3 regions of the Bradyrhizobium sp. WYCCWR15520 genome follow, and region 3 is predicted to be linked to each of the others. Evidence: predicted binding sites of a transcription regulator. Region 3 holds the regulator's gene; each other region holds the start of a gene.
The links. Region 3 encodes PhoB, which activates phosphate uptake and scavenging genes when phosphate is short. Its sites were predicted from a motif close to TGTCATNNANCTGTCAT; they were not measured.

Region 1 (9,926 bases), on a different contig from region 3:
CCCAGGCGATCGCCGGTCTGGAGGCTGGTGGGCAGCGCTATACCCGCCTCATCGTCCAGCTGAATGCGCTCTGGATTGAAGTCGAACACCTTGTCGGCCGGCCGCGTCGTTCCGGGCGTGGTGTCGCTGATGGTCAGGCCGCCACGCGAATTGGTCGAGGGATTGGTGCCGACGTTCGGGGTGACGAACTGCTCGTCAAACGCCGAATGGAAGGGACTGGTGACGCGCACGTCTTCGAGCGTGACGCGCATGCCTTCTAGGGACTCCCAAAAATCCGACCCCTGATTCACCGGATCATAGGTGCCGGCCGGAAGAGCGGTATCGACATCATCGTCACCGAGCGACACCAGTGCTGGTTTGCGCTCGAGGCCCGTTGCGAGGTTGTCGACATCGCCGACCCTCACAGCCGTCGGCAGCGCGTTGCCGGTAGACAGCACGCTGGTCGTGCCTGCCACCGGGTTGAGCTGCGTCGTCGACAACTGGTTCGTGCTGGCGAACTCGCTGACGGTTGCGGTTAGTTGCACCTCCGCGCCGACGACGATGCCGCTCGGGATCGAGACACCGGCACCGGTACCCAGGAAGACAAAGACGCCGTCTGAGGTGCGATAGTCGCCATCGCCGACCGCGTCCTGGATGTAATAACCGACAGGGTTGTTGCCGCCATTCTCCGTGCCGGACGCGTCAATAGCGGTGACGATGCCGCGCACGGTCACTTGCTGGCCGACGAACGCCGAGCGGTGTCCCGCACCCTGCACGTCGTAGATATGCATCATATCGTCGTTCTGGATCGTGCCGGTCGCGACCGCCTGGGTGGCGCTGACCGCGGCGGTGACGCCTTCCTGCGTCGTCGACGCGCCGGTCACGGTCAATGTGAAGGTTTCGTTGGCTTCGAATACCGCGTCTCCCGCAACATTTACGGTAACCGTTACCGACGACTGACCGGCGGGGATCGTCGCGTTGATGATCTGCGGCAGGGCGGCACCGCCGGCGAAATCCGTCGCATTCGCGGCATTCGAGGCGAGCTGGAGCGACACATCGACGGAGCCGATGGTGCCGTTGGTGCGCTCGATGACGAACGAATAGGCGGTCGCGCCGCTGTTACCCTCATTGTGCGAGACGGTGAGCGAGGACGAGGCCACGCGCACTTCCTGGGCGTAACCCTGTGGCAGCGCCGCGTAGACTGTGAGACCGGAGCCGGCAAAGCCCGCGGTCGAATTACCCTCGTTCGCCGTCAGCACGAGCGCTGTGCCGGTCGGCGAATCCTCGGCGCTGATGAACTTGGTGACTTCCGGGGCGTTGCCCTCGCCCGTAAGCGGCGGACGGTAACCGACATAGCTGGCATTTGCCGGATCGGTGACGTCATAGATCATGACGCCCCCGACGCGCTCCAGGCCGACAAAGGCATAGGTTCGGCCGTTGATAACGCCGATATCGATGCCTTCCGGCTCCGGCCCCTTGTTGTCGGAACGGTTGTCTGTGGCGCCGCCTCCGCCGCCCTCGGCGGTGTCGATGTTGAAGCGGGCCGCGAAGTCACGGGCAATGATTGCCTCAAACTCGCCGCCGCTCTCGCGTACCTTGGTGATGGTGCCGTCGGCATTCTGCTTGAAGATCGAGATGCCGCGGCCGCCATAGGCGTAGATCTGATCGATATCGCCGTCGCCATCGGTATCGCCGAGATCCTGGCGGACACGAAGCCGGCCGAGGCCTGTGGTGTTGTTCTGAAGCGCAGCCGCATTTGCATAGGCTGTCGGGTCGAGCGTCAGATCGGCAAGATTGGCTTCATCGTCGAGATTGACGCGCGCATCGCCTTCGTTGGCGGTAATGAAATAGGTGGAGCCGCCGACCGAATAGCTTGCGATCGCATCCGGCTGCAGCAGGCCGATCACATCAGCCGTACGCAGGTTCGCAGTACCATCGCGGTCGCTGCCGTCGAACGCGTTGCCGGCGAGATTGTGATCGACGCCACCGAGCGGCAGAATGGCGATCGGTTTGGTTGCGGTTGGATTGGTGAGATCGATCACCGCAACGGCATTGACTTCCTGAAGCGTGACATAGGCGCGCGACCCATCCGGAGAGACGGTGATGTACTCCGGCTCGATGTCGGCGGCAGCGGCCTGACCGGTGAGCACGCTCACGCCGGCCTGCTTGAGAACGTTCTCAAAACCATTGAGCCCGTCGAATTCGATCGTGGTCGCAACGGCTGCATTGGCCGCCCCCCCGGCGAGGCTGATGACCGACACGCTGCCTTCCGGATTGACCACGTTCGGTCCGACCGTGAACGGCTCGGCCTCGTTCGCGACCAGTAGTTTCGATCCGTCCACAGTGAAGACGATCTGGTCCGGACCGGCGCCGACTTCGACCGTCTTGATCAGAACACCATTGGTATCGAACAGCGCGACGAAACCATTGCCGCCGGGCTGATCGCTGGTGAAGGCGACCGCGAGCACGCCGTTCTTGACGGCGACCGAGTTGGCGCCGCCGAAACCGTCAAGCGCGGTGAGGTCGATCGACCCGACGGAACTGGTAGCGCCGCTGGCGCTGATGCCGACGATGTCGATCTTGTTGCCGATAGTATTGAGCACGAACGCGCGATCGGTGGTGGCGTCGAAGGTCACGACCTCGGCGTTGGTGCCGGCCGCCGGCGTGAAATTGTCAAGACGAACGAGTTGAACCGCATTGCTTGCGACCGGCGCCGGCGTAGCGCCAGCAAGCGATGGCGCTTCGTCGAGGATGGTGATGCCGTTGATCACGTTGCCCGGAGCGGCTGCATCGTCGTTCTGGATCGTGCCGGTCGCGGTGGCCTGCGCACCGAGCGACGCGGTTACCGCTGCATTGCTGTTGGCGACCGTCTGCAGCGTCAGGGTGAACGCCTCGCTGGCTTCGACGACGGCATCGCCGGCGACCTGGATGGTCACGACCGCCGAAGTCTGGCCTGCCGGGATCGTGCCGCTGAAGGCGAAAGGTACCGAAACCGGGCCGCTGAAATCGGCAGCGTCCGCCGCGGCCGAGGAAACCTGGCCGCTGAAGCTGATATCGCCGACGGTTCCGCCCGTCCGCTCCACCGTGAAGGTGAAAGCCGTCGTGCCGGTGTTACCCTCGGCCTGTGAGACCGACACCGAGCCGGCCGCGAACGCGACCGCCTGGGGTTGCTGCGGCGCGCCGATGGTGAACGTCATACCGGCGATCGGCGATTGCGGATCGGTCCGGAACGGCCCGTCCGGCGTCACATTGTCGGCGTCCTGGTCGCCGCTGGCGTCCTGCGTCACGAAATTGGAGCCGGTATTGAATGCCGCCAAAGCATCTGCGCGCGAGGCGAACGTGGTTCCTGCAGTGGCCGGATTGTAGACCGCCACGTCGGCCCCGGTGGTTCCGGGCAGCACCAAGGCCGTGGAGCCAGCGGTCAGGCCGGTGTTGGTCAGCATCCCGCTGGTGGTCGCACCGCTGAAGCCGCCGTTGTTGTTGGTGACAGCGGCGAGGAACGTGGTCGGCGCGGTCAGCGAAGAGCCCGTGAAGGCATAGATCGACTCGCCAGAATTGCCGAGCGCAATCGATCCCGCGGAAACCGTGCCAATATTGACGGATTTTGTCGCCGATGTGCTTAGGAATTCGACGACCGTTCCGGCTGTAAGCGCAGAGGCACCATTGGTCCAGGAGAAACCGCCCTCGCCCGTGTTGAACGCGCTGCCGTCCCACTCATTGTCGCTGAAGTAAATGACCTGACCCGGATCGATCGTATCGATAACGATGAAGGCGAAACCATCGCTGCCATCAGCGTTGTAACCGATGAAAGCGATCGAACCGGGAACCAGAGCCATTGATATCTCCATGCGAAAAGACAAAAGGAAACCGTCGCGCCGCAGGGGGACCGCGCGCGCAGCATTGAAGAATTGTTGTTGGCGACGACAGGGAGCGTCAGCGCGCGGAATGTAGGATGGCGTTAATTACAGCGCGGTGACGGTTTCTTAACCATTGCAAGTCTTCCACCGAGATGGCGAGCTCCTCCGCTGGCTATCTCGGCGCAGAACTTTGGGCGAACCAGCGGTTGGGTTTTCCGCGTTCAACCTACGGCTTGCACGCACACGACCGTGCGATCCGGCGAATTTCCGCTCAGTTGCAGCGACGGCGGCGGCGGCGAATCGGCCAGGGCGCCTCATGCCGACATCCGCAAAGGAAGTCGCAGCATCACTGCTGCGACAATTTGCTCCTTCTCACCGATGTCAGTTCGTTCAACCGCTGACTAGCCGCCGCACTTCGGCAGAAGATCGGACACGGTTTTAACCAGCTCAGGCATGACCTGCACCGCCGTACGTTTGCCTGTGACCAGGCTCTCCATATGGTGCTTGATCACCTCAATAATTTTCAGCGAATTATCGCCTGGAAAGGACGCCCATTCCGTCAGCAACGGCAACTGCTGGATACTGGTGAGGTGGTTGGGGCTCCTCGCGTAGAAAGCGCCGAGCAGGTCCGGCGTCTTCACGGCGATCTCGTTGCCGGGCATATAGCCGGTGGAATTGACCATCGCGGTCTGGCCGACCGGACCAGTGGCGAACTTTACATATTTCCAGGCGGCCTTCTGGCGTTCGGCGTCCTTTGCGAAAACCATGGCGACGTTTCCGCCTGCGGGAAGGCGTCCGTCGGCGACAGCGAGCGGGAACGCGACGGTCTTGAACTGGAATCGACCACCGATCTGCCGCTCGGCCGCGGCCACATAGGATGTGGAATCAGCGAGCATCGCGATGTTGCCGGCGACGAATGATTGCCGGGCCTGACCGAGCCCGAGATTCGGCATGCCCGATTTGCCGAAATCTTCGAGCGTCTTCAGCGCCCACATGCCGTTTGCGTCATCGAAGGCGATGCTGCACCCGTCAGCTTTGAGAATGTGGCCGCCTTTGCTCGTCACCAGCGACTGGAACAGCCAGTTTCCGGTTTGCTCCCACTGATAATAGAAACCGGTAGCCGCAGTGCCCGCTTTCGCCTCGATGGTCTTGCCCAGAGCCATAAGCTCTGGCCAGGTCTTTGGCAGCGCCGACGCATCGGTGCCGGCCTTTGCGAGCAGATCAGCATTGACGTAGAGCACCGGCGTCGAGACGGCGAACGGCAGGCCGTAGAGCTTGCCCTTGTATTTTCCGAGCTCCGCGAGCGTCGGGTAATAGCCAAGCTCTGCAAGCCCTCCATCTGCCGCGGCGAAGCCATCAAGCGGCGCGCCCAGTCCCCGATCCACGAACAGGCCGATCTGGTTGATCCCGTTGAAAGCCACATCGGGCAGTCGACCAGTGATCTGGTCGCGCAGGATCTGCTGCGCGGCCTCCTCGTAGCTCGCTGCGGGATTGCGGAACTTCACCTTGATGTCGGGGTGCGCCTCGGTGAAACGCTTGGCCAGGTCCTGATGCAGCGCATTGAAGGTGCCGGGTGTGGTGTAGAGCACGTCGAGCGTGACCTCCGCCCGCGTCGAGGTGGCGCCAATTGCCGTGAGGGCAGCGGCCCCGGCGAGCACTGCACTTAGCCGGGTTACGAGTTGATCAAGCATGGGCGGTCTCCATTTTGGATTACTTCATGGTTGTTACAGCGAGGCCGTCGATGAAGCGGCGCTGCGCGATCAGGAATGCAATGAGAAGTGGGGCTACGATAATCACGGCGCCCGCCATCAGCGGACCCAGGAATTGCCCGGCTTCATCGTCACGGAAGAGCAGGATGCCGAGCGCAGGCGTGGAAATTTCCTCGCGACGCACCGCGATGAGCGGCCAGAATAAGTCGTTCCAATGGGCCACGACCGAGAAGATGCCAAAGGCGACCAACGCCGGCGCTGTCATGGGGATCATGATGCGCCAGATGATCTCGAACTCGCCGAGTCCATCGAGGCGGGCGGCGTGAATGATCTCGTCGGGTATGGACCGAAAGAACTGCCGGAGCAGGAAAATGCCGAAAGTAGAGATCGCCCACGGCAGGATCAGCGCGGCATAAGTGTCGAGCAACCCAAACACGTTCAACAGGACGAAATGCGGAATGGCGAGAGCTTGAGGCGGCAGCAGCAGGCCGACCAGCACTGCGGAGAACAAGGTGTCCCTGCCGCGAAAACGCAGCTTCGCAAGTGCATAGGCGCAGGGAATGGAGGCAAGGAGTTGCAGCGCGAAGATCGCCGTGCACACCAGCAATCCGTTTAACAGGAAGCGGAACATCGGCGCCGCGGTTAGCGCGACGCGGTAGTTCTCGACCCCATGAAAGGCCGTCGGCCAAAGGCGGAAGTCGGACTGAAAAATCTCTTCCGGCGGTTTGAGCGACAGGCTCACCATCCAGACGAACGGTAGCAGCGCGAAAGCCGCGGTGAGAATCAGAATCGCATGCCGGGCAACCCGGCCAGCGAACCGCCGGTCTGGAAAGCGGGCGATCATGAATAATGGACCCGCCGTTCGAGAAGGCGCGCCTGCGTCAGCGTAAGCAGCACGATGATTGCGAGATAGACCACCGTGAGCGCTGCGCCATATCCCATGCGGAGGAAATCGAAGCTCTCGGTGTAGAATCGATGCAACAGCACTTCGGATGCATAGTTCGGCCCGCCCTGGGTCAGAACGCGAACACTGTCGAAGACCTCGAAGGACCGCGTCGCCGTCAAGATGACGACGAACATGGTGACCGGTCCCAGCATGGGCAACGTCACGAAACGCAGCCGGTCCAGAACGCCGTCGGCGCCGTCAATGGCGGCGGCGTCGTAGAGTTGCTGCGGGACGGCCTTCAGGCCGGATACGAACAGCACCATGGCGAAACCGAAGCCTTGCCATATGCCGATCAAGGCGAGAGCGAGCAGCGCGGTGCGCTCGTCGCGAAGCCAGTTAATTCCGGAAATACCCATCACGCCCAGGGCGCGATTCACCAGCCCGATCGTCGGATGCAGCATGGTGCCCCAAACGATCGCCATGGCCGACATCGTGGACATCACAGGAAGAAAGTGCGCGGCCCTGTAGAAACCACGCAGGCCGGGATTGGCCTCGATGAGCAGAGCCACGACGAGACCGAGCAGCACCGTGCCCGGCACGACGATGGCCACATAAACCAGCGAGTTGGTCAATGCCTTCCAGAAGGTCGGGTCCGCGAACAGCGCCCTGAAGTTCGCGATACCGATGAAGTTAAAAGTGAATGATCCCAGCTGCCAGTCCGTCAGCGAGAAAAGCACGACCGCCGCGACCGGGCCGAACAGAAGTCCGATCAACAGCAGCAATGCCGGCGTTACGGCGAGCCAGGCAAGCCCGTGCTCCCCCGATCTCTTCGCGACGCTTGCTTTGGCATCGACCCTGCGTTGGCGATCGTGGTCAAGCGCTGTCAAGCCGCAGCCTCCACCTGCTCGGCCTGGCGCTGGCGCCTGCCCGCATTATCAAACTGCAGCAAGCAGGCCGGCTCGATCTGTAGGCCGATCGAACGGCCCGCTTCGGAACGCGATGCGTCAGGATGCGTACGCACGACGACCGTGCCCTGCCCGTCTGCCAGCGTCACGTTCAGGAAGATATCGGAACCGAGATTCTCCACGCTGGCGACGACGCCATTGAGTCTTCCATCTCCGGACGCGACTATTCCGACGGCCTCTGGACGAAACGCGAGGTACGCTGTGTTGCGATGAACGCCTGCAGGAAGCGACGCACCCAAAGATGTCCAATGGGCGCGAGAAACCACGTTGATCTTCGGGCTGCCGATCATCTCGGCAACCCGCAGGTCCTCTGGGTCGCGATAGAGCCGTTCCGGTCGATCGACCTGAAGCAGTTCGCCGTCCATCATCACGGCGACGCGGTCGGACATCGTCATCGCTTCTGCCTGATCGTGGGTGACGTACACGAAGGTGACGCCGAGACGGCGATGTAGCGCGATGATTTCCGCACGCATCTGCACCCGCAATTTGGCGTCGAGATTGGACAGCGGCTCGTCCATCAGGAACACGGCGGGATCCCGCACCATCGCGCGGCCCAGCGCGACACGCTGGCGCTGACCACCGGAGAGCTGGCCCGGCTTGCGGTTCAACAGATGGGCGATGTCGAGCATGGAAGCTGTTTGCTCGATCTCGACCCGGATGGCTCTTTCAACATCGCCTCGTCCCGGCAACGCACGGCCCACCAATGGCAGCCGCTGGCCGAAGCTCAAGCGCCGCGTTCGCAGCGGCATGGCGAGGTTGTCGAAAACGCTAAGATGGGGATAGAGCGCGTAAGACTGAAATACCATGGCGACGTCGCGCTCCTTGGGGCGCTTGTCGTCCACACAGCGGCCGCCGACCACGACCTCACCGCTATCCTGCGACTCTAGCCCGGCGATAATCCGCAGCAAGGTGGATTTCCCGCATCCGGACGGGCCCACCAGGGTGAGAAATTCCCCATCCCGAATGCTCAGCGACACGCCTTTCACCACGGCGGTTTCGCCATAGTTCTTCTCGATGTGGCGGAGTTCGATCTCAGCCATTGCGACCTCCCCGAACCGCCTGGAGTGCACGCCCATCCATTCCGGAGGCGGGAAGCCCGAGATGCGTAAGAATGGTTGGCGCAATGTCGGTGATGCAGGAGGGCTCCTGCCTCGCCATGCCAGGGCTGAAGCCCGAGCCGTCGATCATGAGAAAAGGCGCTTGCTCGCCGGCACCGAGGCCACCGTGCTGGCCGCTGCCGAGGATATCTGCCTTGTTGCCGGCACGTTCCGCGACGAGACTGGTGCCGGCGACGCCGTAGGCATTGGGCTCATCGCTCGCGCGCATTGAGACCGCAAAAGCGAGGCCGTGATCCCGGCCCTGCCCCACCGACGCCAGCGCGCCGCCATCGAAAACGGTTTCCACCCATTCCTGACTGGCGAGGAAATCGCCGACCAACGGCGTGCGCGCGACGAAATCGGGATGGACGTAGAGCAGCGCGGAGGTGCCGTTCGAGGCGACGACCACGTCGGTCGATTCAAGGCTTTCCTTCAATCCGGCAGTGACCAGTTCTTCGTCGATGTCGATGACGCCGGTCACCGTCTGATGGCCGTGATCCGATCCTATCAGCAAGAGAACATCGTCTCTGTCGGCGAGCGTGGCGACTGCGTCCATGACGCGCCCGGCATTGCGGTCTGCTTCTGCCAGCACCGCAAGATGACCGGGTGATCCCATGGGCAAAGCGTGCTGCGTGGCGTCCGGCTCGCCAAGCCACAGCACCGCAAGCGCCGGAGGATCCGACGGGAGCAACACCGCTTCGCGGATGAAGCGCTCGGTCATTGCCCGGTCGCCTTCTACGTCCAGCGTGACGCGAAGCTGCTCGTCTTCCGGCAGCGGGACGCGGTCGCGACCGAACGATCCGGCGCGATGATAGACCCGCCCAAATCCATCCGGATCGTGCGCATAGGCCGCTCCTGGTGAAACGTTGCTGAAGATAATGGCACCGCCGCTGCCCGTTAAGCGCTCGGCCAGGGTTGGCACGGCCAGCGAGCGACCCGTGACACGCCGCTTGTGCTGGAGGAAATCCGGACGACCCGCGTCGTGCCGAACGAGGCGGCCGTCTTCCATGAGCGCCATCGTGTTGCCCTGCAAGCCGTGGCGCGCCGGATAGCAACCCGTCGCAAGGCTCGCTGAAACCACCCGCGTGCAGGACGGAAACACCGTGCGATGGGCGGCGAACTGCTCGGAACGCTCGGCGAAGGCGGCAAGACGAGGCGTGGTCTGCGGCGTCACGAGATCGCGGCGAAGACCATCGAGGATGACGAGGATAGCACGAGGCATAGTCAGACTTTCACTTCGTTGAGTAGAACCGAAAAGACATCGTAGTTGCGGAGCGGCTTCCCTGCCCTGCTCTCAACCAGTTCGGCCTTCAGCGGGTGAGAGAGAATGAACGGCACCACCTGTTCGGCGAGCCCGCCATGAGAACGCAGCCGCTCGCCCGATAGCTGCGAAATGTCGTGATCGCTTGCGTGGGCGCCGAGGGCGACGCCCG
Region 2 (9,926 bases), on a different contig from region 3:
TCGCCGCGCGCGGCGCCGCCGGTGAACCTGCCCGAACTCGACAAGCGCATCGAGACGCTGAAGGACGAGCGCGCCAATCTGCAAGGCGCGATCGATGCGGCGACCGCCCGGCGCAAATTCGCCGAACGTTTTGCGGATACTTCGCCGGCCGGCATCGGCGACAAGGGTGAGGCGCGGCCGATCTCCGAATGGCGCACGGCCTTTGCCGCGGTCGGCGACGAAATCGCCAGCGCCGATGCCGCGATCCGCGACGCCCAGCGCAAGCAGCGCGAACTCGACCGTGAAATCGCGCGGCTTGAACAGGACAAGGCGCAGAAGCCGCCGAACAAGCTTGAGGTGCGGATCGAACTTGCGGCCGCCGCCGCCACCAAGGCGACGCTGCGGGTGACCTATGCGGTGCGCAATGCGCGCTGGACGCCGCTCTACGACGCCCGGCTCGACACTGGCGCCAAGGATCGCAAGCCGGCGCTCGAACTGGTGCGCCGCGCCGAAATCACGCAAAACACCGGCGAGGATTGGTCGAATGTCGCGCTCGCCGTTTCCACCGTGCGCACGGCGCGCGGCGGCAACGCGCCCGAACTCAATTCGCTGATCGTGCAGTATCCGCAACTGCCGCGGCCTCAGGCGTCGGCGAGCGGCGTAGTGGAGCAGGGGATGCGATTCCGCGATGCGGCGCCTGCGCCGAGGATCGCGGAACCCCTCGGGGGCAAAATGGCGGAGGTGCGGGAGCGGGCCGACGAGCAGCAGGCCACGGCTGACGTCAGCGGCTTCCAGGTGGTGTTCAAAATTCCGGGCCGCGTCTCCGTCGGCGCCAGCGAGGGCGCCAAGAGCCTGCGCGTCTCCACCGCGACCATCACGCCCGATCTCGCGGTGCGCGCCGCGCCGGTGAGGGATCCGACCGCGTTCCTCGAAGCGAGCTTCAAGCAGAATGAGGATGCGCCGCTATTGTCCGGACGCGTTTCGATCTATCGCGACGGCGTCTTCGTCGGCCGCGGCCAGATGGCTGCTGCGGCCAAGGACGAGACCGTGCGGCTCGGCTTCGGCGCCGACGACAAGATCAAGATCGAACGCAACGTCCTCAAGCGCAACGAGGGCTCCGCCGGTCTGATCGTGACGACCTCGAAGACCGACGAGCGCGCGTTCAAAACCACGGTGCGCAACGGCCATGATTTCCCGATCCGGATCGCGATCGAGGACCAGTTGCCGGTCAGCGAGAACGAGGAGATCCAGGTCGAGATGCTGTCCTCCACGACGCCGCCCTCCGCGACCAATGTGCGCGATCGGCGCGGCGTGCTGGAATGGGCGTTTGAGGCCAAGGCAGGCGAGGTGAGGGACATCAACTTCGCCTGGCGGATACGCTGGCCCAAGGACAAGGGCGTCGTGATGGTGCCGGCGGGGTAGGGCGGCGGCGTCTCTCCCTCTCCCCGTTCTTCACGGGGAGAGGGAGAGGAAGCGTCCGTGCTCATTTGCGCTTGGCCGCATTCAACTCCGCTTCCCATCCAAACACCGAGCGGCCGTCTAGCGCTGGCGAAGCGGCGCGCTCGCCCGCAATGAACGTGTCGAGCGACGGCCCCTGCGCCGAACGTTCGAGCCGGCGTGACTGGTCATCGAGCCGCTTCAAGGCCTGCATCTCTTCGTCGCGGCCGAGTTTTGCATTTTGTACCGCTGACTTCAGCACGCGAATGGTCTCATCGTAGACCTTGATCGGTACGGGGTAGGGATGGCGGTCCTTGCCGCCATGCGCCAGCGAGAAGCGGGCGGGATCGGCGAAACGGTACGGTGCGCCATGGACGACTTCGGCGACCATGGCGAGCGAACGAACGGTGCGCAGCCCGACGCCGGGCGTCAGCAGCAATTCCGGAAAATCGACCGGCCCGCGCTCGGCCGCCGCTGCCAGCGTGCCGTGCAGGCGGCGGCTGAACACGTCACTTGATCGGACGTCATGGTGCGCGGGCATGACGAGATGCGGCAGCAGGGCTTGCGCCGGCTCGTTGCGCTCGATCGCGGCGAGCTCATGGACGATGCGAGCCGGGCCCATCTCGCCCAGCAATTCAAGCTGCGCCGCGCGCGAGCGCTCCGCCCGGCGGTCGGTGAGGTTGACGATCTCGCCCTGCGCCGGGCCGTCGATCGCGCTGTGCGGCTCGTCGACAAAACTTTCGAGCTGTTCGGAGTGCCAGTGGTAGCGCCGGGCCTGCCGCTTGTCGCCGTTCATGCCCTGCTGCACCACGGTCCATTTGCCGTCGTCGGTGACGAAGAAGCCGTGGAGATAGAGATCGAAACCGTCCTGCACGGCGGCGCTGTCGACCTTGGCGACGAGTCGGCTGGTCCGGACCAATTGCGGCGCATCGAAGCCAATGCGTTCGCCGAGCAGGCGAAGCTCGTCGGGCGTCTTGCGCGAATGTTGTCCCCGGCCGCCGCAGACGTGGATGCCAAGCTCGCCCTCCAGCGGCTTCAGTCCGCGCTTCAGCGCGCCGATGACGCTGGTGGTGATGCCGGACGAGTGCCAGTCCATGCCCATGACCGCGCCGAATGACTGAAACCAGAACGGATGCGACAGCCGCCGCAGGAATTCATCGCGTCCGTAATGATGCACGATGCCTTGCGTGATGATGGCGCCGAGCGAGGACATGCGCACGCCGAGCCAGGCGGGAACGCGTCCGCCATGCAGGGGGAGGTCGGCGCTGCCGGTACGTCTTGCCATCGGCTCCTGCGAGATCTCAATCGAGCGGTAGTTTATCAGGCCCGGGCCGTCAGGTCTTTCGATCGACCATCGTCCGGAAGGTGATCGAATAGCGCGGTGCCTCGACGGCCGGAATGCTGTGTTCCCAGACCCGCCGAGCTTCGCCTGATATCATGTAGAGCGAGCGCGGCGCTGCCTCGAGCGTGTAGCGCTGCCACTTCTCCCCAGCAGGCCGGCGGAAGCGGAACTTGCACGAGGCGCCGAGCGACAGGCCGAAGATCCGATCAAAATGCGGCTTGTCCCGATGCCAGCCGATCCCGACGCCGGTGTCATATTCGGTGCAGAGAACCTGGCCGATGCGGGTCGATGGTCCGCCATGTGCCTCGACCTTCTCGATCAGGGGTGCAAGCCAGCCTGGGATCGGCTCGGCCGGCTGCAGCCGCTGCAGCGTGTAATCGTAACGGAATCCGAACGACGCAACCCGCCGTTTGCCCTCGAACGAGCCGAACTGGAACGGCTGCAGCGGCAGGGCCGCGACGCGGTCAATGAGTTCGCGCTCGAGATCCGGCGCGATGAATTCGGCGACGTATTGCAGGCCTGCCGGCGGGCTCTGTTCGTCGGCAAAGAGGGCGAGCTGCCCTGTCATGCCGGTATTCTCGGAAATGTTCGCATGGACCAGATATGGGGATTGAGCCGACCCATGAAAGAACGGACTCAGTGGTTCTGAACCGCAATCGCGCGCGGTGGATTGCTTCTTTTTCCTGTCAGCGTGAGGAACTTTGCCGATTCCGGCAGATTGTCGATTGAGAAATGGAGGCAGGGCATACGGAGGAAACCATGCACGGTCTCATCTATCTTGTCGGCCTCATTGTCGTGATCCTGGCGATTCTGTCGTTCTTCGGCCTTCGCTAGCGCCATGGAGAAACCGATGGAAAACGTCACGCCCGCGGCGCGCACCGACATCGCGCCGCGATTCCTGCAGTGGTCGCCGATTGTGCTGGGGGCGTTCGCGGCGACGGCGCTCTCGTCGGTGCTGCTGACGTTCGCCGTCACCATTGGCCTCGGCGTCACGTCGACAGCGCCAACGTGGCGCGATGCTTCTGCAGCACTGGCAATCCTGTCCGGACTTTACCTGATCATTCAGGCCGTGCTCAGCTTCGGCCTCGGCGGCTACATCGCTGGACATAGCCGTGTCCCGGTCGGCGCGGCCACGGTGGAGGAAACCGAGCACGTCGACGGCGCGCATGGCCTCGGCTCCTGGGCGCTCGCTGTCGTCATGGGCGCCATTCTCGCCGCCCTGATCGGCGCGGCCACGATCAGCCGGACGCCCTCGATGCGCACCTCCGCGCAGGCGAGCGCGGCCGAACCGCTGTTGAGCTATGAGCTGGACCGGCTGTTTCGCGCCGGCCGTCGCGCGCCCAATACCGATCTCAGCGCCGAGCGCGCCGAAGCCGGCCGCATCCTGCTCACCACCTCGAGCCACAGCGGCTTGAGCGCCGACGACCGTACCTATCTCATTCAGCAGGTTGGCGCGCTGACTGGGCTTTCTGCACCCGATGCGGAAAAGCGGGTCGATAGCGTGATCGCCAACGCCAAGACGGCGATCGCGAGGTCGCGGCGCAGCACCATCATCCTCGCCTTCTCGGTAGCGACCGCGATATTGCTCGGTGCTGTCGCGGCCTGGGCGGCCGCCTGCGCCGGCGGGCGGCACCGGGATGGTGCGCCACTGCCGGAATGGATCGAGCGGTCGAATGCGCTCAGCCGGCGAAGGACAGTGCTGCCGTAGCGCAGAACGGGTTGTCTCCCTCTCCCCGTTCCTCACGGGGAGAGGGAGTGAGGCGGCGACGGCGCTCACTTCGCCTTCAGGAACTCCGCCACTTCCAGCAGCACGAACTCGTTGTCGTCGGCCTTGTTGGGATCGCGGCTGGAGGAGAACGGCAGATTGTTGTCGTTGCCGACGATGATATGCGTCTCGTCGACGCGATCGACGTTCTCGATGGTGAAGAACGGGAACGTCAGCACGCCGTCATTGAGCGGGCTGCGTGCCTTCTTGTCGGGATCCCGGATCTTCATCAGGTCGACATAAGCGATCTTGCGCACCGGCTTGCCGACATTGGCGTCGGAAAGCTCGACCTTGTAGACGCGCTTGAATTTGGCGAGATCGGGAAAGCAGTTCTCGCCGCGCTGGCCGGCCGGGCAGGCCTTGTCGGCGGTGCCTTCGCCATTGTCGCGCTCGATAATCAGGCCGCTTGACGCGTCGATCATGTTGAAGTCGCCGATGGCGTTGCCGTTCTGCTCGAACACATATTGCCAAAAGCGGCCGGTGAATTTTTCCGCCGCGACGTCGAATTCGAGAATACGTGCGGCTTCCTTGCCATCGATCTTTTCGACGTCCTTTTTCTCGGCGTCCCACAGCGGGCCTTCGAGCAGGCCATAGAGGAATTTGCCGTCCTTCGAAGCGGCAAAACCTTCATAGCCCTTGGAGCGGCGCAGGTTGACCGTGGTGTAGCTCGCGCCCGGCGCCGCCGGCGACTGCACCGACCAGTGATCCGGCGAGCGCACCGGCTTGCCGTCGGCGGTGGTCTCGAACACCGCCAGGATCTTGCCGGTCTTGTCGGCCTTCAGCACGTAGGGGCCGAACTCGTCGCCGATCCAGAAGGTGTCGCCGACGATCTGAAAACCTTCGGTGTCGAAGTCGGCGCCGGTGAGGTAACGCTTGGCGGTGTCCTCATGCAGGATGCGGAACGGCACCTTCTTGTCGGGATCGTGCAGGAAGATGGTTTCCTGCCGCTCGATCTTGCCGCTGGCCCAGTCGATCTTGTGGCGGTTGAGATAGAGCATCGAATCGGCCGAATTGTAGCGCGAGCCCATGCCGTTGTCGGTGAGCACCCAGAACGTGCCGTCCGGCATCACCTTGATGCCGGAATGGCCCTGCAGCGGCTGGCCCTTGAACGGCAGCGAGACGCCGGTCGGCCGCTCATAGGACTTGCCCATCACGGTGCCGGCAGCATCGATGCGCTTGCCGGTGGTGTATTTGCCCGCGGTCTTGAGATCGGCCGGCGCGTCGGCGGGCGCATCGATGAAGGTCTCGGCCGGCATTACGGCGTGGCCTTTCAGCGTGGCGGGAAACTCGCCTTCGCCTTGCGCAAAGGCGGCACTGGCCAGAAAGACAGACGCGACGGAGCAGAGCAATGACACGCGCATGGCGGATCTCCTGTGGATGACGGTGCGCCTGTCTTGCGGAGCGGTTGTTACAATTAGCTGACAGTTCCGTGAAGAACCTGTAACGCCCTTGGATAAGCGTTGCCGCGTTATGCCGTGGGCGGACCAGCGGGCCGCATCGTCTGCGGCAGCAGGAACGGCACGCCCTGATCGGTATAGTCGATCGTGACGTCCACCTCAAAAATCCGGCGGATGGTCTCGGCTGTGATTGCTTCACTGCGGCCGCCGTCGACGGCGAGCCGGCCGCGATGCAGCAGCACGATCCGGTCGGCGAAGCGCATGGCCAGATTGAGATCGTGCAGCACGGCGATGACCGCCGTGCCATTCTGCGCTCGCCGCCGCGCTGTTTCCACCAGATCGACCTGGTGGCGCATGTCGAGGCTGGAGGTCGGCTCATCCAGCAAGAGAAGGCCAGGGCCATGCTTTGCCTCGCCGCTGGCGAGCTGCACCAGGACGCGGGCAAAATGCGCGCGCTGCTGCTCGCCGCCGGAAAGCGTCGGCAATTGCCGCTGGCTGAAATGCGCTAGCCCGACCTCGCCGAGCGCCGCGTCAACCAATGGCTGGGCGGTGGCGCGGCCGGCATCGCCCGCGCCCATATGGACGATTTCCTCGACCGTGAACGGGAAGGTGACGTTGACGTGCTGCGACAGCATCGCGCGGTGAAACGCGAGAAGGCGCGGCGGATAGAGGCGGATGTCGCGCTGCTTCAGCCTGACCTTTCCGCGCGTCGGGCAGAGGTCGCCGGACAGCATCCGCAGCAGCGTCGATTTGCCGGCGCCGTTGGGGCCGACGATGGCAACCATCTCGCCCGCCTTGATGCAAAGGTCGATACCGTCGACCAGCGTGGCGCCGCCGACAACCATCGAGACCGACTGCGCTTCGAGAAGGGCGGTCACAGCGAAACAAGTCCGCGCTGACGCAGCAGCATCCCCAGGAAGAACGGCGCGCCGACCGCCGCGGTGAGGATACCGATCGGCATTTCCGCGGGCGCCACGATGGTGCGGGCCATCGTATCCGCGCCGACCAGCAGCACCGCGCCAAGCACCATCGAAGCCGGCAGCAGCAGTCGATGCGCGGGCCCGACCACCAGCCGCAGCAGATGCGGCACCACGATGCCGACAAAGCCGACGACGCCGCAGACGGAGACGGCAACGCCGGTCATCGCCGACACCAGCACGATCGAAATCCGCTTCAGGCGCTCGACGTCGACGCCGCTGTGAAACGCCTCAGCCTCGCCGAGCACCAGCACGTCGAGCCCGCGCGCGATCCAGACGCAGGCGATGGCCGCACACCCCAGCACCGGCGCCAGCGTGGTGGCCTTGGGCCAGGTCGCTCCGCTCAGCGATCCCAGCATCCAGAAGGTGATATCGCGCAACTGGCGATCGTCGGCGATGAATACCAGAAGCCCGATGCCCGCATTGGCGATGGCAGCAATCGCGATGCCTGCCAGCAGGAAAATCGCGATCGACGTCCGTCCCGAGCGGCTGGCGATCGAATAGAGGATGATTGTCGTCGCCAGCGAACCCACAAACGCCGCGATCGGCAGCAGTTGATGCTGCATGAAGCGCAGGCTCTGCCCCATCTGGCTGTCGGTGAACACGATCGCCGCCGCTGCCGCCAGTGCGCCGCCGGAGGAAACGCCGACCAGCGCGGGATCGGCGAGCGGGTTTCGAAACAGCCCTTGCATGATCGCACCGGATGCCGCGAGCAGCGCGCCGATCATCGTCGCCGCGGCGATCCGCGGAATCCGGATCGACCACACGACAAGCTGGTCGCGCGCCAGCGTTGGCGCCGGCGCGGCGTCCGTCCACAGGCCGAGTGCGGCGGGCAGTCGCGCCAGCGGAATTCCGGCAGCGCCCATGGTGAGCGCGATCAGTGCCGTGCCGACGAGCGCAACGAGCAGACACACGATGGTAAGGGAGGCGGGAGGGCGAAACGCATATCCGACGCGCCGCCCCGTGCTGGCTCCGGCTAACACCGTCATGACCGGCAGTTGGCCGTCAGCGCCGCCGGCGCAAACTTCTCCGCCTGCGGCGCCAGTGCCGGATAGAGCTTGATCGAGAGATCGCGCGCGGCAGCCGCCGTGCGCGGCCCGAAGCCGAGCAGATAGAGGCCTTCCATCGAGATGAAGGCCTTGTTGGCCGCAGCCGGGGTCAGCGCAAAGCCCGGATGGACGTATACGGCTTCGGCGTCCAGCGAGTCCTTGCCGCGCTGGATCGAGAGAACGACGTCCGGCTTGGCTGCGACGATCGCCTCGTCGTTGATGGGCTTGTAGCCCTCATAGCCGTCGATGGCGTTCACGCCGCCGGCAAGCGCGATGATCTCGTTCGCCGCGGTGTTTTTGCCGGCGGCCATGGCGCGACCGTTCAAAAGCGACATCACGAACATCACGCGCACGGGCTTCGTCACCTTGGCGCGCAGCTCGCGCAATTGCGCCAGGTCGCCGGAGACGGCTGCGGTTAGGCATTCGGCCTGCTTGTCCGCGCCCATGGCGTGGCCGACCAGTTTGATCTTCTCGATCAGGCCCTGTTCGGAGAAGGTCTCGGGCACCAGCACCAGCGGCACCTTGGCGGCGTCCAGCACATCCATGGTTTCCTTCGGCCCGGACCCCTGTACGGCAAGCACCAGCGAAGGATTAAGACCGAGCACGCCCTCGGCGGAAAGCTGGCGCATGTAGCCGACATTCGGCTTGTCGCGCAGCGCCGCGGCCGGATAGAGGCTGGTCGAGTCGACGCCGGCGAGACGGTCCTCGAAACCGAGCGCATAGAGAATTTCGGTGATTGCGCCGCCGATCGAGACGATCCGCCCGGAGTCGCCGATGGTGACGTCGCGGTCGCGGGCATCATGCACGGTGATGCCGGCAGCGAGCGCCACGCCGCCGAGCAGGAAGCAGCCCGCCGCAGCCGACACCGCGAGTGTGCGACAAATTGTCATTTCGGGTTTACCTGGTCGGTCACTTGGTCAGGATCAGCTTGTTCTGCGACGTCAGCCGCAGGCGATAGTTCTCCGCACCATGTGCGATGATGATCTCGCGCTCGGCGGCGAACAGCTCGCGGCTATCGATCCGGTTGCCGTTGACAACGAGAGATCTCGTCGCGGCAGCGGCATTTGCCGATTGTGTTCGGGCTTCTCCGAGCTTGCTTCCCCCTGCTGTCGACATTTCGCGTTTGGTGCCCCGAAAAATTCAATCGATCTAAGCTTGTACAGTTGGGCGGGGCTGCAATCCAACCGCTGCACTTTACAATCGATATAAAGTGCCCGGTGGCATTATTGACCGTTCCCGCAACGCGGCGTAACCAAGATGAATGCGATACGTGCGGGGGTGCCCGGTCGCGAAAATTGGTAGCCAGCAAGCAGCCGCGCATCACCGCGACGCCCGCCAGCCAGATCCAAGAGACAAATAACAGGTTGGGGCAGTATGGCTTTCGGGGCTAGGCATTCGCGCGCCTTGGTTTTGGGCGCGTCGGCATTTTCGTTTGCGTTGTTATCAACAACCTCGGCGTTCACTCAGGTGCTCGAAGCGGAGACGGTCGCGCGCGGCTCCGAGCAGAAGAAGCAGGCGAAACGCAAATCGGCGAAACCCTTGCAGGACCAGCAGGTGGCGGCGCCCGTGATGAACGCGCGCGCGCAGATTGGGACCGGGCCGGTGCAATCGCTCGATACCCTCACGATAGTGGCGTCGAAGACGGAGGAGCGTGCGATCGACGCGCTGGCGCCGGTCAGCGTGGTGACGCTGGAGCAGATCCAGGGCCTGCAGCCGAACCGTCTGTCCGATATCTTCTACAACGTACCAGGTGTTTCGTTCCAGGAGCGCGGCGACGATCCTTCGACCGTCATCAATATCCGCGGCCTGCAGGATTTCGGCCGCGTCGCGGTCGTCGTCGACGGCGCGCGGCAGAACTATCAGCGCACCGGCCACAATGCCAACGGCTCGTTCTTCCTTGAGCCCGAGCTGGTCGGCGGCGTCGATATCGTGCGCGGGCCGACCGCGAACATCTACGGCTCCGGCGCGATCGGCGGCGTG
Region 3 (9,926 bases):
TTGAGCCCAGTCGAACGTACGACACTCCGACGATGTCTGGAAGTATCCGCCGGATTTTCCGCGATGCCGCGCCTCAGCACGGCCGACGCCCTCTCACCGTCCGGACCGACCAAACATCACAACCAGCAAAAGGACCGCAGATGAAAAAGCCCATTCTCTCGATTGAAGAACCGGAGCCGAAAAAAGCAGCGCGAGCCGACCGGCCTCCTACCGAAGGTTTCGTGACGGTTGTCGACGGCCATTTCAAGTCAGAATTCAATACAGCGGAGGCTGCCGAAGCAGCGGGCAGAAAACTGAAGACGGCTTATCCGATGCTCCAGATTGAAATCTACGATGCCGCCACCCAAGTCCGCACGTTGTTGAGTTAGCCTCTGGCCGCGTGCGGCGATCCGTTCACGCCTGCAGTCGAGCCACCCTATTCCACGCCCGCCTCATGCGGAGTGAACTGGTAGACCGAGGAGCAGAACTCGCAGGTCACCACCACCTTGTCGTTCTTGACCATCTCGGCGCGGTCCTTGGGCGCGAAGCTTTTCAGCATCGCGGAGACCGCATCGCGCGAGCACGAGCATTGCGCGCGCAGGGGCAGCGGCGTGAACACGCGCACGCCGCGCTCGTGAAACAGGCGATATAGCAGCCGCTCGCCCGACAGATCGGGATCGATCAGTTCGACATCCTCGACGGTGCCGATCAGCGACTGGCCCTCGACCCAGGCATCGTCCTCGGCAACGGTGTGCGTCACCGTACCGTCAGGCGCATCACCCGGATGCAGATCGGCCCGCCGCGCCCGCTCGGGCGACTTCGGCAGGAATTGCAGCAGCATGCCGCCGGCGCGCCAGCGATGCTTGCCGCCGCCGCGCCATTCCTCGCCGACCGCGAGCCGCACGCGGGTCGGGATCTGTTCGGAGCGCAGGAAATATTCATGCGCCGCGTCTTCCAGGCTGCCGCCGTCGAGCGCGACGAGACCCTGATAGCGGCTCATGTCCGCGCCCTGGTCGATGGTCATGGCGAGATGGCCCTTGCCGAGCAGCGCGCCCGAACTCTGGCCGTCCTTCAGCCGCCGCGTGTCATAGCGCGCATAGGCGCGCAGCCGATCCGGCGACTGGAAATCCACGATCAGGAACGACACCGGGCCGTCGGTCTGCGTCTGCAGGATGAAGCGGCCTTCGAATTTCAACGCCGTGCCGAGCAGCGTCGCCAGCACGATCGCCTCGCCGAGCAGTTTGCCGACCGGCGCCGGATAATCGTGCTTGGTCAGGATGTCGTCGAGCGCCGGGCCGAGCCGGGTCAGCCGTCCGCGCAGATCGAGCGAGGCGACCTCGAACGGCAGCACCGCGTCATCGACGGGAACGGACGAGGGCGCGCGAACGGGCGCCTCGGGTGTGATTTTGATGTCGGGGGAATCTGAAACCATGGCGCTCTATCTGGGGTCGGCAAGAGAAAAGTGAAGGGGGTGAAGAGCGGCGAAACTTTCTCCACGCGTCGTCCCTGCGAAAGCAGGGACCCATAACCACAGGCGTTTATCGTCACGAACGATGTCTGCCATACCGCGCAAAGAACGCGAGATCACGCGGTATGGGTCCCTGCTCCCGTGCGCAATCGCGCACTAGGCAGGGACGACATCAAGGCCTACGCCACTTCGTTGAAACACCAGGCCAGAATGCCCTTTTGCGCGTGCAGGCGATTTTCGGCCTCGTCGAACACCACCGATTGCGGGCCGTCGATCACCTCATCGGTGACCTCCTCGCCGCGATGGGCGGGCAGGCAGTGCATGAAGATCGCGTCCTTGCTGGCCAGCGACATCAGCTTCTCATTGACCTGATAGGGCTTCAGCACGTTGTGGCGGTGCTCGCCCTCCTTGTCGCCCATCGAGACCCAGGTGTCGGTGACGACGCAATCGGCGCCGCGCACGGCGGCTTCCGGATCGGTACCAAGCACGATCGGCGCGCCGGTCGCCTTGATCCAGTCGCGCATCACCTTTTTCGGCGCAAGCTCCGGCGGGGTCGCGACATTGAGCTGGAACTTGAAACGCTCGGCCGCGTGCGCCCAGGACGCCAGCACGTTGTTGTCGTCGCCGGTCCAGGCCACGGTCTTGCCCTCGATCGGCCCGCGATGCTCTTCGAAGGTCATCAGGTCGGCCATCACCTGGCAGGGGTGCGAGCGCCGCGTCAGGCCGTTGATCACGGGCACGGTGGCGTGCGCGGCAAGCTCGAGCAGCGCATCGTGGTTGAGGATGCGGATCATGATCGCATCGACATAGCGCGACAGCACGCGCGCGGTGTCGGCGATGGTCTCGCCGCGGCCGAGCTGCATCTCCGCGCCCGTCAGCATGATCGACTCGCCGCCGAGCTGGCGCATGCCGACGTCGAACGAGACGCGCGTGCGGGTCGAGGGACGTTCGAAGATCATCGCCAGCGTCTTGCCTTCGAGCGGCTTCTTGCCCTTTTCATGAGCCTTGAGCTTCGCCTTCATGTCGGCGCCCAGCGCCAGCATGTTGCGCAGCTCCTTTGGCGGCAACTCGTTGATGTCGAGGAAATGGCGGACGGACTTGCTCATCATCCCGCCGCCTTCTTCAACTGCGTAGCCGACAGCGCGCCGCAGGCGCGCTCCAGCATCTGGATGGACTGATCGATCTCGGCCTCGGTCACGATCAAGGGCGCGAGGAAACGCACCACATTGTCGCCGGCGCCGACGGTGAGCAATTTCTGGTCACGCAACGCATTGACAAGATCGCCCGAGGGCACCACGGCCTTGACGCCGACCAAGAGTCCCTCGCCGCGCACTTCCGAGAGCACGGCGGGATAGCGGTCGACCACCGAGGCGAGTTTCTGTTTCAACAGCAGCGACATCTTCTGCACGTGTTCGAAGAAGCCGGGCTTCAGCATCACGTCGAGCACGGCGTTGGCGGCTGCGATCGCCAGCGGATTGCCGCCGAAGGTCGAGCCGTGCGAGCCGGGCGTCATGCCGCTCGCGGCCTCCGCCGTCGCCAGCACCGCACCGATCGGAAAACCGCCGCCGAGCGCTTTCGCCAGCGACATCACATCCGGCGTGACGCCGACGCGCTTGTAGGCAAAGAGATCGCCGGTGCGGCCCATGCCGGTCTGCACCTCGTCGAACGCGAGCAACAGGCCCTTCTCGTCGCAGAGCTGGCGCAACGCCTTGAAGAAGGATTGCGGCGCGGAGCGCACACCGCCTTCGCCCTGCACCGGCTCGATCAGGATGCCCGCGGTATTGGGACCGATCGCCTTCTTCACGGCTTCCAAATCGCCATGCGGCACCTGGTCAAAACCGTCCATCGGCGGGCCAAAGCCTTCGAGATATTTGGCGGAGCCGGTGGCCGCGAGCGTGCCCAGCGTGCGGCCGTGGAAGGCGCCCTCGAAGGTGACGAGGCGATAGCGCTCGGGATGGCCCTTGGAGAATTGATAGCGGCGCACGAGCTTGATCACGCCCTCCATTGCTTCCGCGCCCGAATTGCAGAAAAACACCAGGTCGGCAAAGCTCTGCTCGCACAGCCGCGCGGCCAGCTTCTCGCCATCGGGCGACTTGAACAGGTTCGACATGTGCCAGAGTTTCGTCGCCTGTTCCTGCAGCGCCTTGATCAGATGCGGATGGCAGTGACCCAGCGCATTCACCGCGACGCCCGAGGTGAAATCGAGATAGCGCTCGCCATTGGTTGCGGTCAGCCAGCAGCCCTCGCCGCTTTCGAAGCCGAGATCGACCCTGGCGAAGACGGGAAGCAGATGCGACGTGGCGCTATTGGTCATGGCAATCACAAAAGGTTTGCACTGAAGGTTGACCGGCCGGGGACACGCAGGCAGTGGCGCGAACGCGGCAGCAGCCGGTCTGGCGAAAACGAAACGTGCCGCCTCTTAAGGGCGGCACGTGAGAGGTATTCTATGTCGGCCGGGAGCGCTGTCAACACGCCACGGAACGGCCTTTCCTGCAGTGCAAGATGCCAAAATCCGTAGGATTGCGGTGTGGTGGAAAACACGCAGTGAAACGCCTAGATGTCAGAAGATGTGGACGTTGGGGCGCGGACTCTTGCGCCCGAGTCACGCCATATTGTAGCGTTTGGGCTGTCGGGTACGACATCTCGTGCGGCAGTTCTGATCCCTAAGAGTCCATTTGTGCAGGCGTAAACGTTCGGGCGCGGTTAACGCGCCCGGCGAGGGCTAAGGGATTCTGACCGCAGGGATTTTTGAGACGAATGACATCGCCCGCGCTGCCCTCGATTGGCCGGCGCGATGCGAAGGGAAGATTACGATGACGGTTTTGACCTGGTCCGACGATCGCGTCGAGCAGCTGAAGAAGCTCTGGGAAGCCGGATTGTCCGCGAGCCAGATTGCCGCGGAACTCGGAAATGTGACGCGAAACGCCGTAATCGGCAAAGTGCACCGGCTGGGCCTGTCCGGCCGAGCCAAGAGTCCCTCCTCGGCCGCTCCGCGGCAGCGCAAGGCACGCCCCGCCGCCCAGCAGATGATGCGGGTGTCGCGCCCGGTCTCGCGCGGCAACACCGCGCTGGCGCACGCTTTCGAGGTGGAGATCGAGGCCGATCCGGTCGCCTTCGACAATGTAGTGCCGATGAGCCAGCGGCTGTCGCTGCTCGAACTGAACGAGGCGACCTGCCACTGGCCGGTCGGCGATCCTTCGAGCCCGGAATTCTTCTTCTGCGGCGGCAAGGCGCTCAGCGGCCTGCCCTACTGCGCGCATCACTCGCGCGTGGCGTATCAACCGGCCGCCGATCGGCGGCGGCAGCAGCCGAAGCAGACGAGGTAAGGCGCGCTCATTTGCGCGAGACGTAAGCGCTCCGCGCAAGGTGCGCTCCCTCGCCCCGCTTTTGCGGGGCCACGACGAGCGAAGCTCGCGCTGAGAGGGTTGGGGTGAGGGGCTCTCTCCGCGATTGCGGTCTATCGATAGACCTGTACCCCCGCATCCGGATCGCCGATGCGGCAACCACTGTCATTGCCAGCGACAAACGCCGAAGCGTTTGCGCAAGGGAGCGAAAGCGACGAAGCAATCCATACTTGCCGCGTGGCACTATGGATTGCTTCGCTTCGCTCGCAATGACGATGAGAGAGCTGCCGCTTTCGCGGGGACGACGGTGGAGTTTGCGCGGATGATAGCGAAGCCTTACGGCTCCACCTTGGCAAACCGGTCATCCAGCGCATAACCGGCGCCGCGCACGGTACGGATCGGGTCCTGCTCGCGGCCGGGGTTGAGCAGCTTGCGCAGGCGGCCGATGTGGACGTCGACGGTGCGTTCGTCGATATAGATGTCGCGGCCCCAGACGCTGTCGAGCAATTGCTCGCGGCTGAAGACGCGGCCGGGATGTTCGAGGAAAAATTCCAGCAGGCGATATTCGGTCGGGCCGAGGTCGATCTGGCGGCCGGAGCGCGCGACGCGGCGTTTCTCGCGGTCGAGTTCGATGTCGCCATAGGTCAGGACGGTAGCGAGCCGCTCCGGGCTTGCCCGACGCAACAGGCCTTTCACCCGCGCCAGGAGTTCCGGCACCGAGAACGGCTTGACGATGTAGTCGTCGGCACCGGTCGCAAGCCCCCGCACCCGCTCGCTCTCCTCGCCGCGCGCGGTCAGCATGATGATCGGCAACTGCTTGGTTTCGGGCCGGGCGCGCAGGCGGCGGCAGAGCTCGATGCCGGACAAGCCCGGAAGCATCCAGTCGAGCACGACGAGGTCGGGCACGCGCTCCTTCAGCCGCGTATCGGCGTCGTCGCCGCGGCCTACGGTCTCCACTTCGTAGCCTTCAGCGTCGAGGTTGTAGCGCAACAGCGTGGTCAGCGCTTCCTCGTCCTCGACCACCATAATGCGTGCGCTCATCCTTTTCTTGCCTCTTCTGTCTGACGCGTTTTCTTCACGCGAACCGGCCTCCACTTCGCTCGAAAACGCTACGTCAACTATTCGGCACGGTCGTAGCAAACGTCGTCATGTCGCCCTTCGGGCGCTTGTCGAGCATCTGCTGTCCCTCGATCATGTAGAACACGGTTTCGGCGATGTTGGTCGCGTGGTCGCCGATCCGCTCAATATTCTTGGCGCAGAACATCAAATGAATGCAGAACGAGATGTTGCGCGGGTCTTCCATCATGTAGGTGAGAAGTTCGCGGAACAGCGAGGTGCAGATGGCGTCGACTTCCTCGTCGCCTTTCCAGACCGCCATTGCCGCCGGCAGGTCGTGCGCGGCATAGGCGTCCAGCACCGACTTGACCTGCGTTTGCACCAGATCGGTCATGTGTTCGAGGCCGCGCATCAGCTTCAGCGGCTGGAAATCGTTCTCCAGGGCCGCGACCCGCTTGCCCATGTTCTTGGCGAGATCGCCGATCCGCTCCAGATCGGTGGCGACGCGCATGGCGCCGACGATTTCGCGCAAGTCGATCGCCATCGGCTGGCGGCGGGCGATGGTCAATACCGCTCGCTCCTCGATCAAATGCTGCAGGCGGTCGATCTCGACATCGGTTGCGACGACGCGCTTGCCGAGTGCGACGTCGCGGCGGACCAGCGCGTCGACGGATTCGGTGATCATGCGTTCGGCCAGGCCGCCCATCTCCGCGACTAGGCGGGTGAGTTCCTGAAGGTCGCTGTCGAACGCCTTGGCGGTGTGCTCGGAAGCCATGTCTTGTCTCCTCAGCCGAACCGGCCGGTGATGTAATCCTGGGTGCGTCGGTCGCTCGGCGAAGTGAAGATCTTGTTGGTGTCGTCGAATTCGATCAGCTCGCCGAGATACATGAAGGCGGTCTTGTCGGAGACGCGCGCCGCCTGCTGCATATTATGGGTGACGATGGCGATGGTGTAGTCCTCCGCCAGTTCCTGAATCAGTTCCTCGATCTTGGCGGTCGAGATCGGGTCGAGCGCCGAACAGGGTTCGTCAAACAGGATTACCTCGGGCCTGACAGCGACCGTGCGGGCGATGCAGAGCCGCTGCTGCTGGCCGCCGGACAGCGAGAGGCCGGAGGCGTTCAGCTTGTCCTTGACCTCGTTCCACAGCGCGCCGCCGCGCAGCGCCTTCTCCACCCGGCCGTCCATTTCCGACTTCGAGATCTTCTCATAGAGACGGATGCCGAAGGCGATGTTTTCGTAGATCGTCATCGGGAACGGCGTCGGCTTCTGGAACACCATGCCGACGCGGGCCCGCAGCAAATTGAGGTCGAGCTTGGGGTCAAGGATGTTGGTCTGGTCGAGCATAAGCTGACCGGTCGCCTTCTGGCCGGGATAAAGGTCGTACATCCGGTTGAAGATCCGCAGCAGCGTGGACTTGCCGCAGCCGGACGGGCCGATGAAGGCGGTGACGCGGTGGGTGCCGAGCGTCAGGTTGATGTTCTTCAGCGCGTGGTGTTCGCCATAGTAGAAGTTCAGGCCGCGCGCGGTCACCTTCGGCGCGGCCTCGGGCAGCGCTACCTGCGGAACGGGCCCGCTCGCGGAACTCACGGATACGGAGAGATCGGTCATTTGGATGTCCTCTCGGCGCCAAGAATGCGCGCGCCAATATTCAGGGCAAGTACGGTGAGCGTGATCAGCAGGGCCCCGGCCCAGGCGAGCTGCTTCCAGTAGGCATAGGGGCTCTGGACGAAGTTGTTGATGGTGACCGGCAGGTTCGCCATCGTCTTGGTCATATCCAGGCTGAAGAACTGGTTGGACAGCGCGGTGAACAGCAGCGGCGCGGTTTCGCCGGCGACGCGGGCGGTGGCCAGCAGGACGCCGGTGATCAGGCCGGCGCGCGCGGCGCGGTAGGCGATCCGCCGGATCACCAGCGAGCGCGGCATGCCGAGCGCGGACGCCGCCTCGCGCAAAGGATTGGGCACCAGCCCGAGCATGTCCTCGGTGGTGCGGACCACCACCGGGATCACGATCACGGCGAGCGCCAGACAGCCGGCGAAGGCTGAGAAGCCGCCCATCGGCGCGACGATGGCGCCGTAGATGAACAGGCCGATGATGATCGAGGGCGCGCTTAACAGGATGTCGTTGATGAAGCGGATCACCGAGGTGAGCTTGTCGTGCTTGCCGTATTCGGCGAGATACGTACCTGCGAACAGGCCGAGCGGCGCGCCGATGCCGACCCCGATCACGGTCATCATGATCGAGCCGATGATGGCGTTGCGCAGGCCGCCATCGGTCGAACCCGGCGGCGGCGTATCCTGGGTGAAGACGGCGAGATTGAGCCCGGTGACGCCGTTGTAGAACAGCGTGAACAGGATCAGCGCCAGCCAGGTCACGCCGAACAAGGCGGCGCCCAGACACAGGAACTTGACGATGATGTTGTTGCGGCGGCGGGATACGTAAATCGGATTCATGATCTCAGTTCCCCGCCTTCTTTTCCAGCCGCATCAGCATCAGCCTTGCGGCAGCAAGAACGAAGAACGTCAGCACGAACAGCAGCAAGCCAAGCAGGATCAGGCCGGATTGATGTAGCCCGTCGCTCTCGGCGAATTCGGAAGCGATGGCGGCGGATATCGTGGTGCCCGGCGCGAAGATCGAGGACTGGATCTTGAACGAATTGCCGATGATGAAGGTCACCGCCATGGTTTCGCCGAGCGCGCGGCCGAGCGCCAGCATGATGCCACCGATCACTCCGACTCGGGTGTAGGGGATCACCACGTTGCGAACGACTTCCCAGTTGGTACACCCCACCCCGTAGGCGGCCTCTTTGAGCACCGGCGGGACCGTCTTGAAGACGTCGACCGAGATCGCGGTGATGAAGGGCAATACCATGATCGCCAGAATCAATGACGCGTTGAACAAGCTGAGATAGGACGGCGGACCAGCGAAGATCGTCCCCAGTACGGGAACGCCGTCGAACACGCTGATCATGAACGGCTGGAAGGTGTTGGCCAGGAACGGGCCCAGCACGAAGAAACCCCACATGCCGTAGATGATGGAGGGAATGCCGGCCAGCAGTTCGATGGCAAGTCCGATCGGACGGCGCAGCCAGATCGGACAGATCTCGGTGAGGAAAATCGCGATGCCGAGGCCGACGGGAATGGCGATCATCATCGCGATCACGGAGGTGATCAGCGTGCCATAGATCGGGCCGAGCGCGCCCAGCACCGGCGGATCGGCCGACGGCGCCCAGCGCTGCGTCCACAGGAAGGCCGCGCCATATTCGCGGATCGCGGGCCAGGCGCCAACAATGAGCGAAATGATGATGCCGCCGAGGATGAGCAGAACCGAGATCGCGCAGGCACGCGTGATCCAGTAGAAGGTGACGTCGCCGAGCTTGAACGCGCTGAGAGCCTTTGCGCGATCATAGGGCCCAGCAGCATCCATTACGTCGCTATCAACCGTCATTTCTGCCACGCCAATCCCCTGTACTTATAGCCCAATGACCCGGACTTCGGTGCACGGCTTTTTCGGCTCGCGCTTTGTTCTTGCCTCTCCTGTCCCGAGAGGGGTGCTCAACCCGGGGCATCCCGGGTTGAGCGATCGTGTAGCGAAGTGCTGGACCGATCAGCTCTTGATCTCGGACGACCAGGTCTTTTCGATCTGCTTGACCACCGAGTCCGGCATCGGGATGTAGTCGAGCTCTTCGGCCATCTTGTCGCCCTTCTCAAACGCCCATTTGAAGAACTTGATGGCCTCCTGGGACGCCGCCTTGTCGGTCGCATCCTTGTGCATCAGGATGAAGGTCGCGCCGGTGATCGGCCACGACGCATCGCCGGGCTGGTCGGTCAGGATGACGAAGTAGTTCTTGGCGCCGGCCCAATCGGCATTGGCGGCCGCGGCCTGGAATGCGCCAATCGTCGGCTGCACGGTCTTGCCGGCCTTGTTGATGACAGCACCGTAGGTCAGCTTGTTCTGCTTGGCATAGGCGTACTCGACATAGCCAATCGAGTTCTTGGTCTGACTGACATTGCCGGCGACGCCTTCGTTACCCTTGGCGCCAACGCCCGTCGGCCACTCAACCGCGGTACCGGCACCGGCCT

Region 1: a site for PhoB is predicted at 3,941-3,957, ahead of AC0QUY_RS12865 (choice-of-anchor I family protein). Genes of this name have one in related genera too.
Region 2: a site for PhoB is predicted at 5,931-5,947, ahead of AC0QUY_RS34260 (esterase-like activity of phytase family protein). Genes of this name have one in related genera too.

The regions. Positions count from the first base shown of each region.
Region 1 covers NZ_JBWBWM010000009.1:212,013-221,938, reverse strand. The annotation lists gene AC0QUY_RS12865 (choice-of-anchor I family protein) at 1-3,815, opposite strand, end outside; gene AC0QUY_RS12860 (ABC transporter substrate-binding protein) at 4,238-5,527, opposite strand; gene AC0QUY_RS12855 (carbohydrate ABC transporter permease) at 5,547-6,389, opposite strand; gene AC0QUY_RS12850 (carbohydrate ABC transporter permease) at 6,386-7,213, opposite strand; gene AC0QUY_RS12845 (ABC transporter ATP-binding protein) at 7,315-8,436, opposite strand; gene AC0QUY_RS12840 (alkaline phosphatase family protein) at 8,429-9,715, opposite strand; gene phnA (phosphonoacetate hydrolase) at 9,718-9,926, opposite strand, start outside.
Region 2 covers NZ_JBWBWM010000041.1:26,439-36,364, reverse strand. The annotation lists gene AC0QUY_RS34285 (mucoidy inhibitor MuiA family protein) at 1-1,401, shown strand, start outside; gene AC0QUY_RS34280 (DUF763 domain-containing protein) at 1,463-2,701, opposite strand; gene AC0QUY_RS34275 (alpha-ketoglutarate-dependent dioxygenase AlkB) at 2,751-3,326, opposite strand; gene AC0QUY_RS34270 (hypothetical protein) at 3,395-3,643, opposite strand; gene AC0QUY_RS34265 (hypothetical protein) at 3,609-4,466, shown strand; gene AC0QUY_RS34260 (esterase-like activity of phytase family protein) at 4,532-5,884, opposite strand; gene AC0QUY_RS34255 (heme ABC transporter ATP-binding protein) at 5,992-6,798, opposite strand; gene AC0QUY_RS34250 (FecCD family ABC transporter permease) at 6,795-7,886, opposite strand; gene AC0QUY_RS34245 (heme/hemin ABC transporter substrate-binding protein) at 7,883-8,836, opposite strand; gene AC0QUY_RS34240 (hemin uptake protein HemP) at 8,856-9,062, opposite strand; gene AC0QUY_RS34235 (TonB-dependent hemoglobin/transferrin/lactoferrin family receptor) at 9,321-9,926, shown strand, end outside.
Region 3 covers NZ_JBWBWM010000012.1:8,475-18,400, forward strand. The annotation lists gene AC0QUY_RS15060 (signal transduction histidine kinase) at 1-4, shown strand, start outside; gene AC0QUY_RS15065 (hypothetical protein) at 141-368, shown strand; gene AC0QUY_RS15070 (Hsp33 family molecular chaperone) at 416-1,411, opposite strand; gene argF (ornithine carbamoyltransferase) at 1,627-2,553, opposite strand; gene AC0QUY_RS15080 (acetylornithine transaminase) at 2,553-3,761, opposite strand; gene AC0QUY_RS15085 (GcrA family cell cycle regulator) at 4,261-4,773, shown strand; gene phoB (phosphate regulon transcriptional regulator PhoB) at 5,128-5,832, opposite strand; gene phoU (phosphate signaling complex protein PhoU) at 5,906-6,622, opposite strand; gene pstB (phosphate ABC transporter ATP-binding protein PstB) at 6,634-7,455, opposite strand; gene pstA (phosphate ABC transporter permease PstA) at 7,452-8,297, opposite strand; gene pstC (phosphate ABC transporter permease subunit PstC) at 8,302-9,291, opposite strand; gene pstS (phosphate ABC transporter substrate-binding protein PstS) at 9,451-9,926, opposite strand, start outside.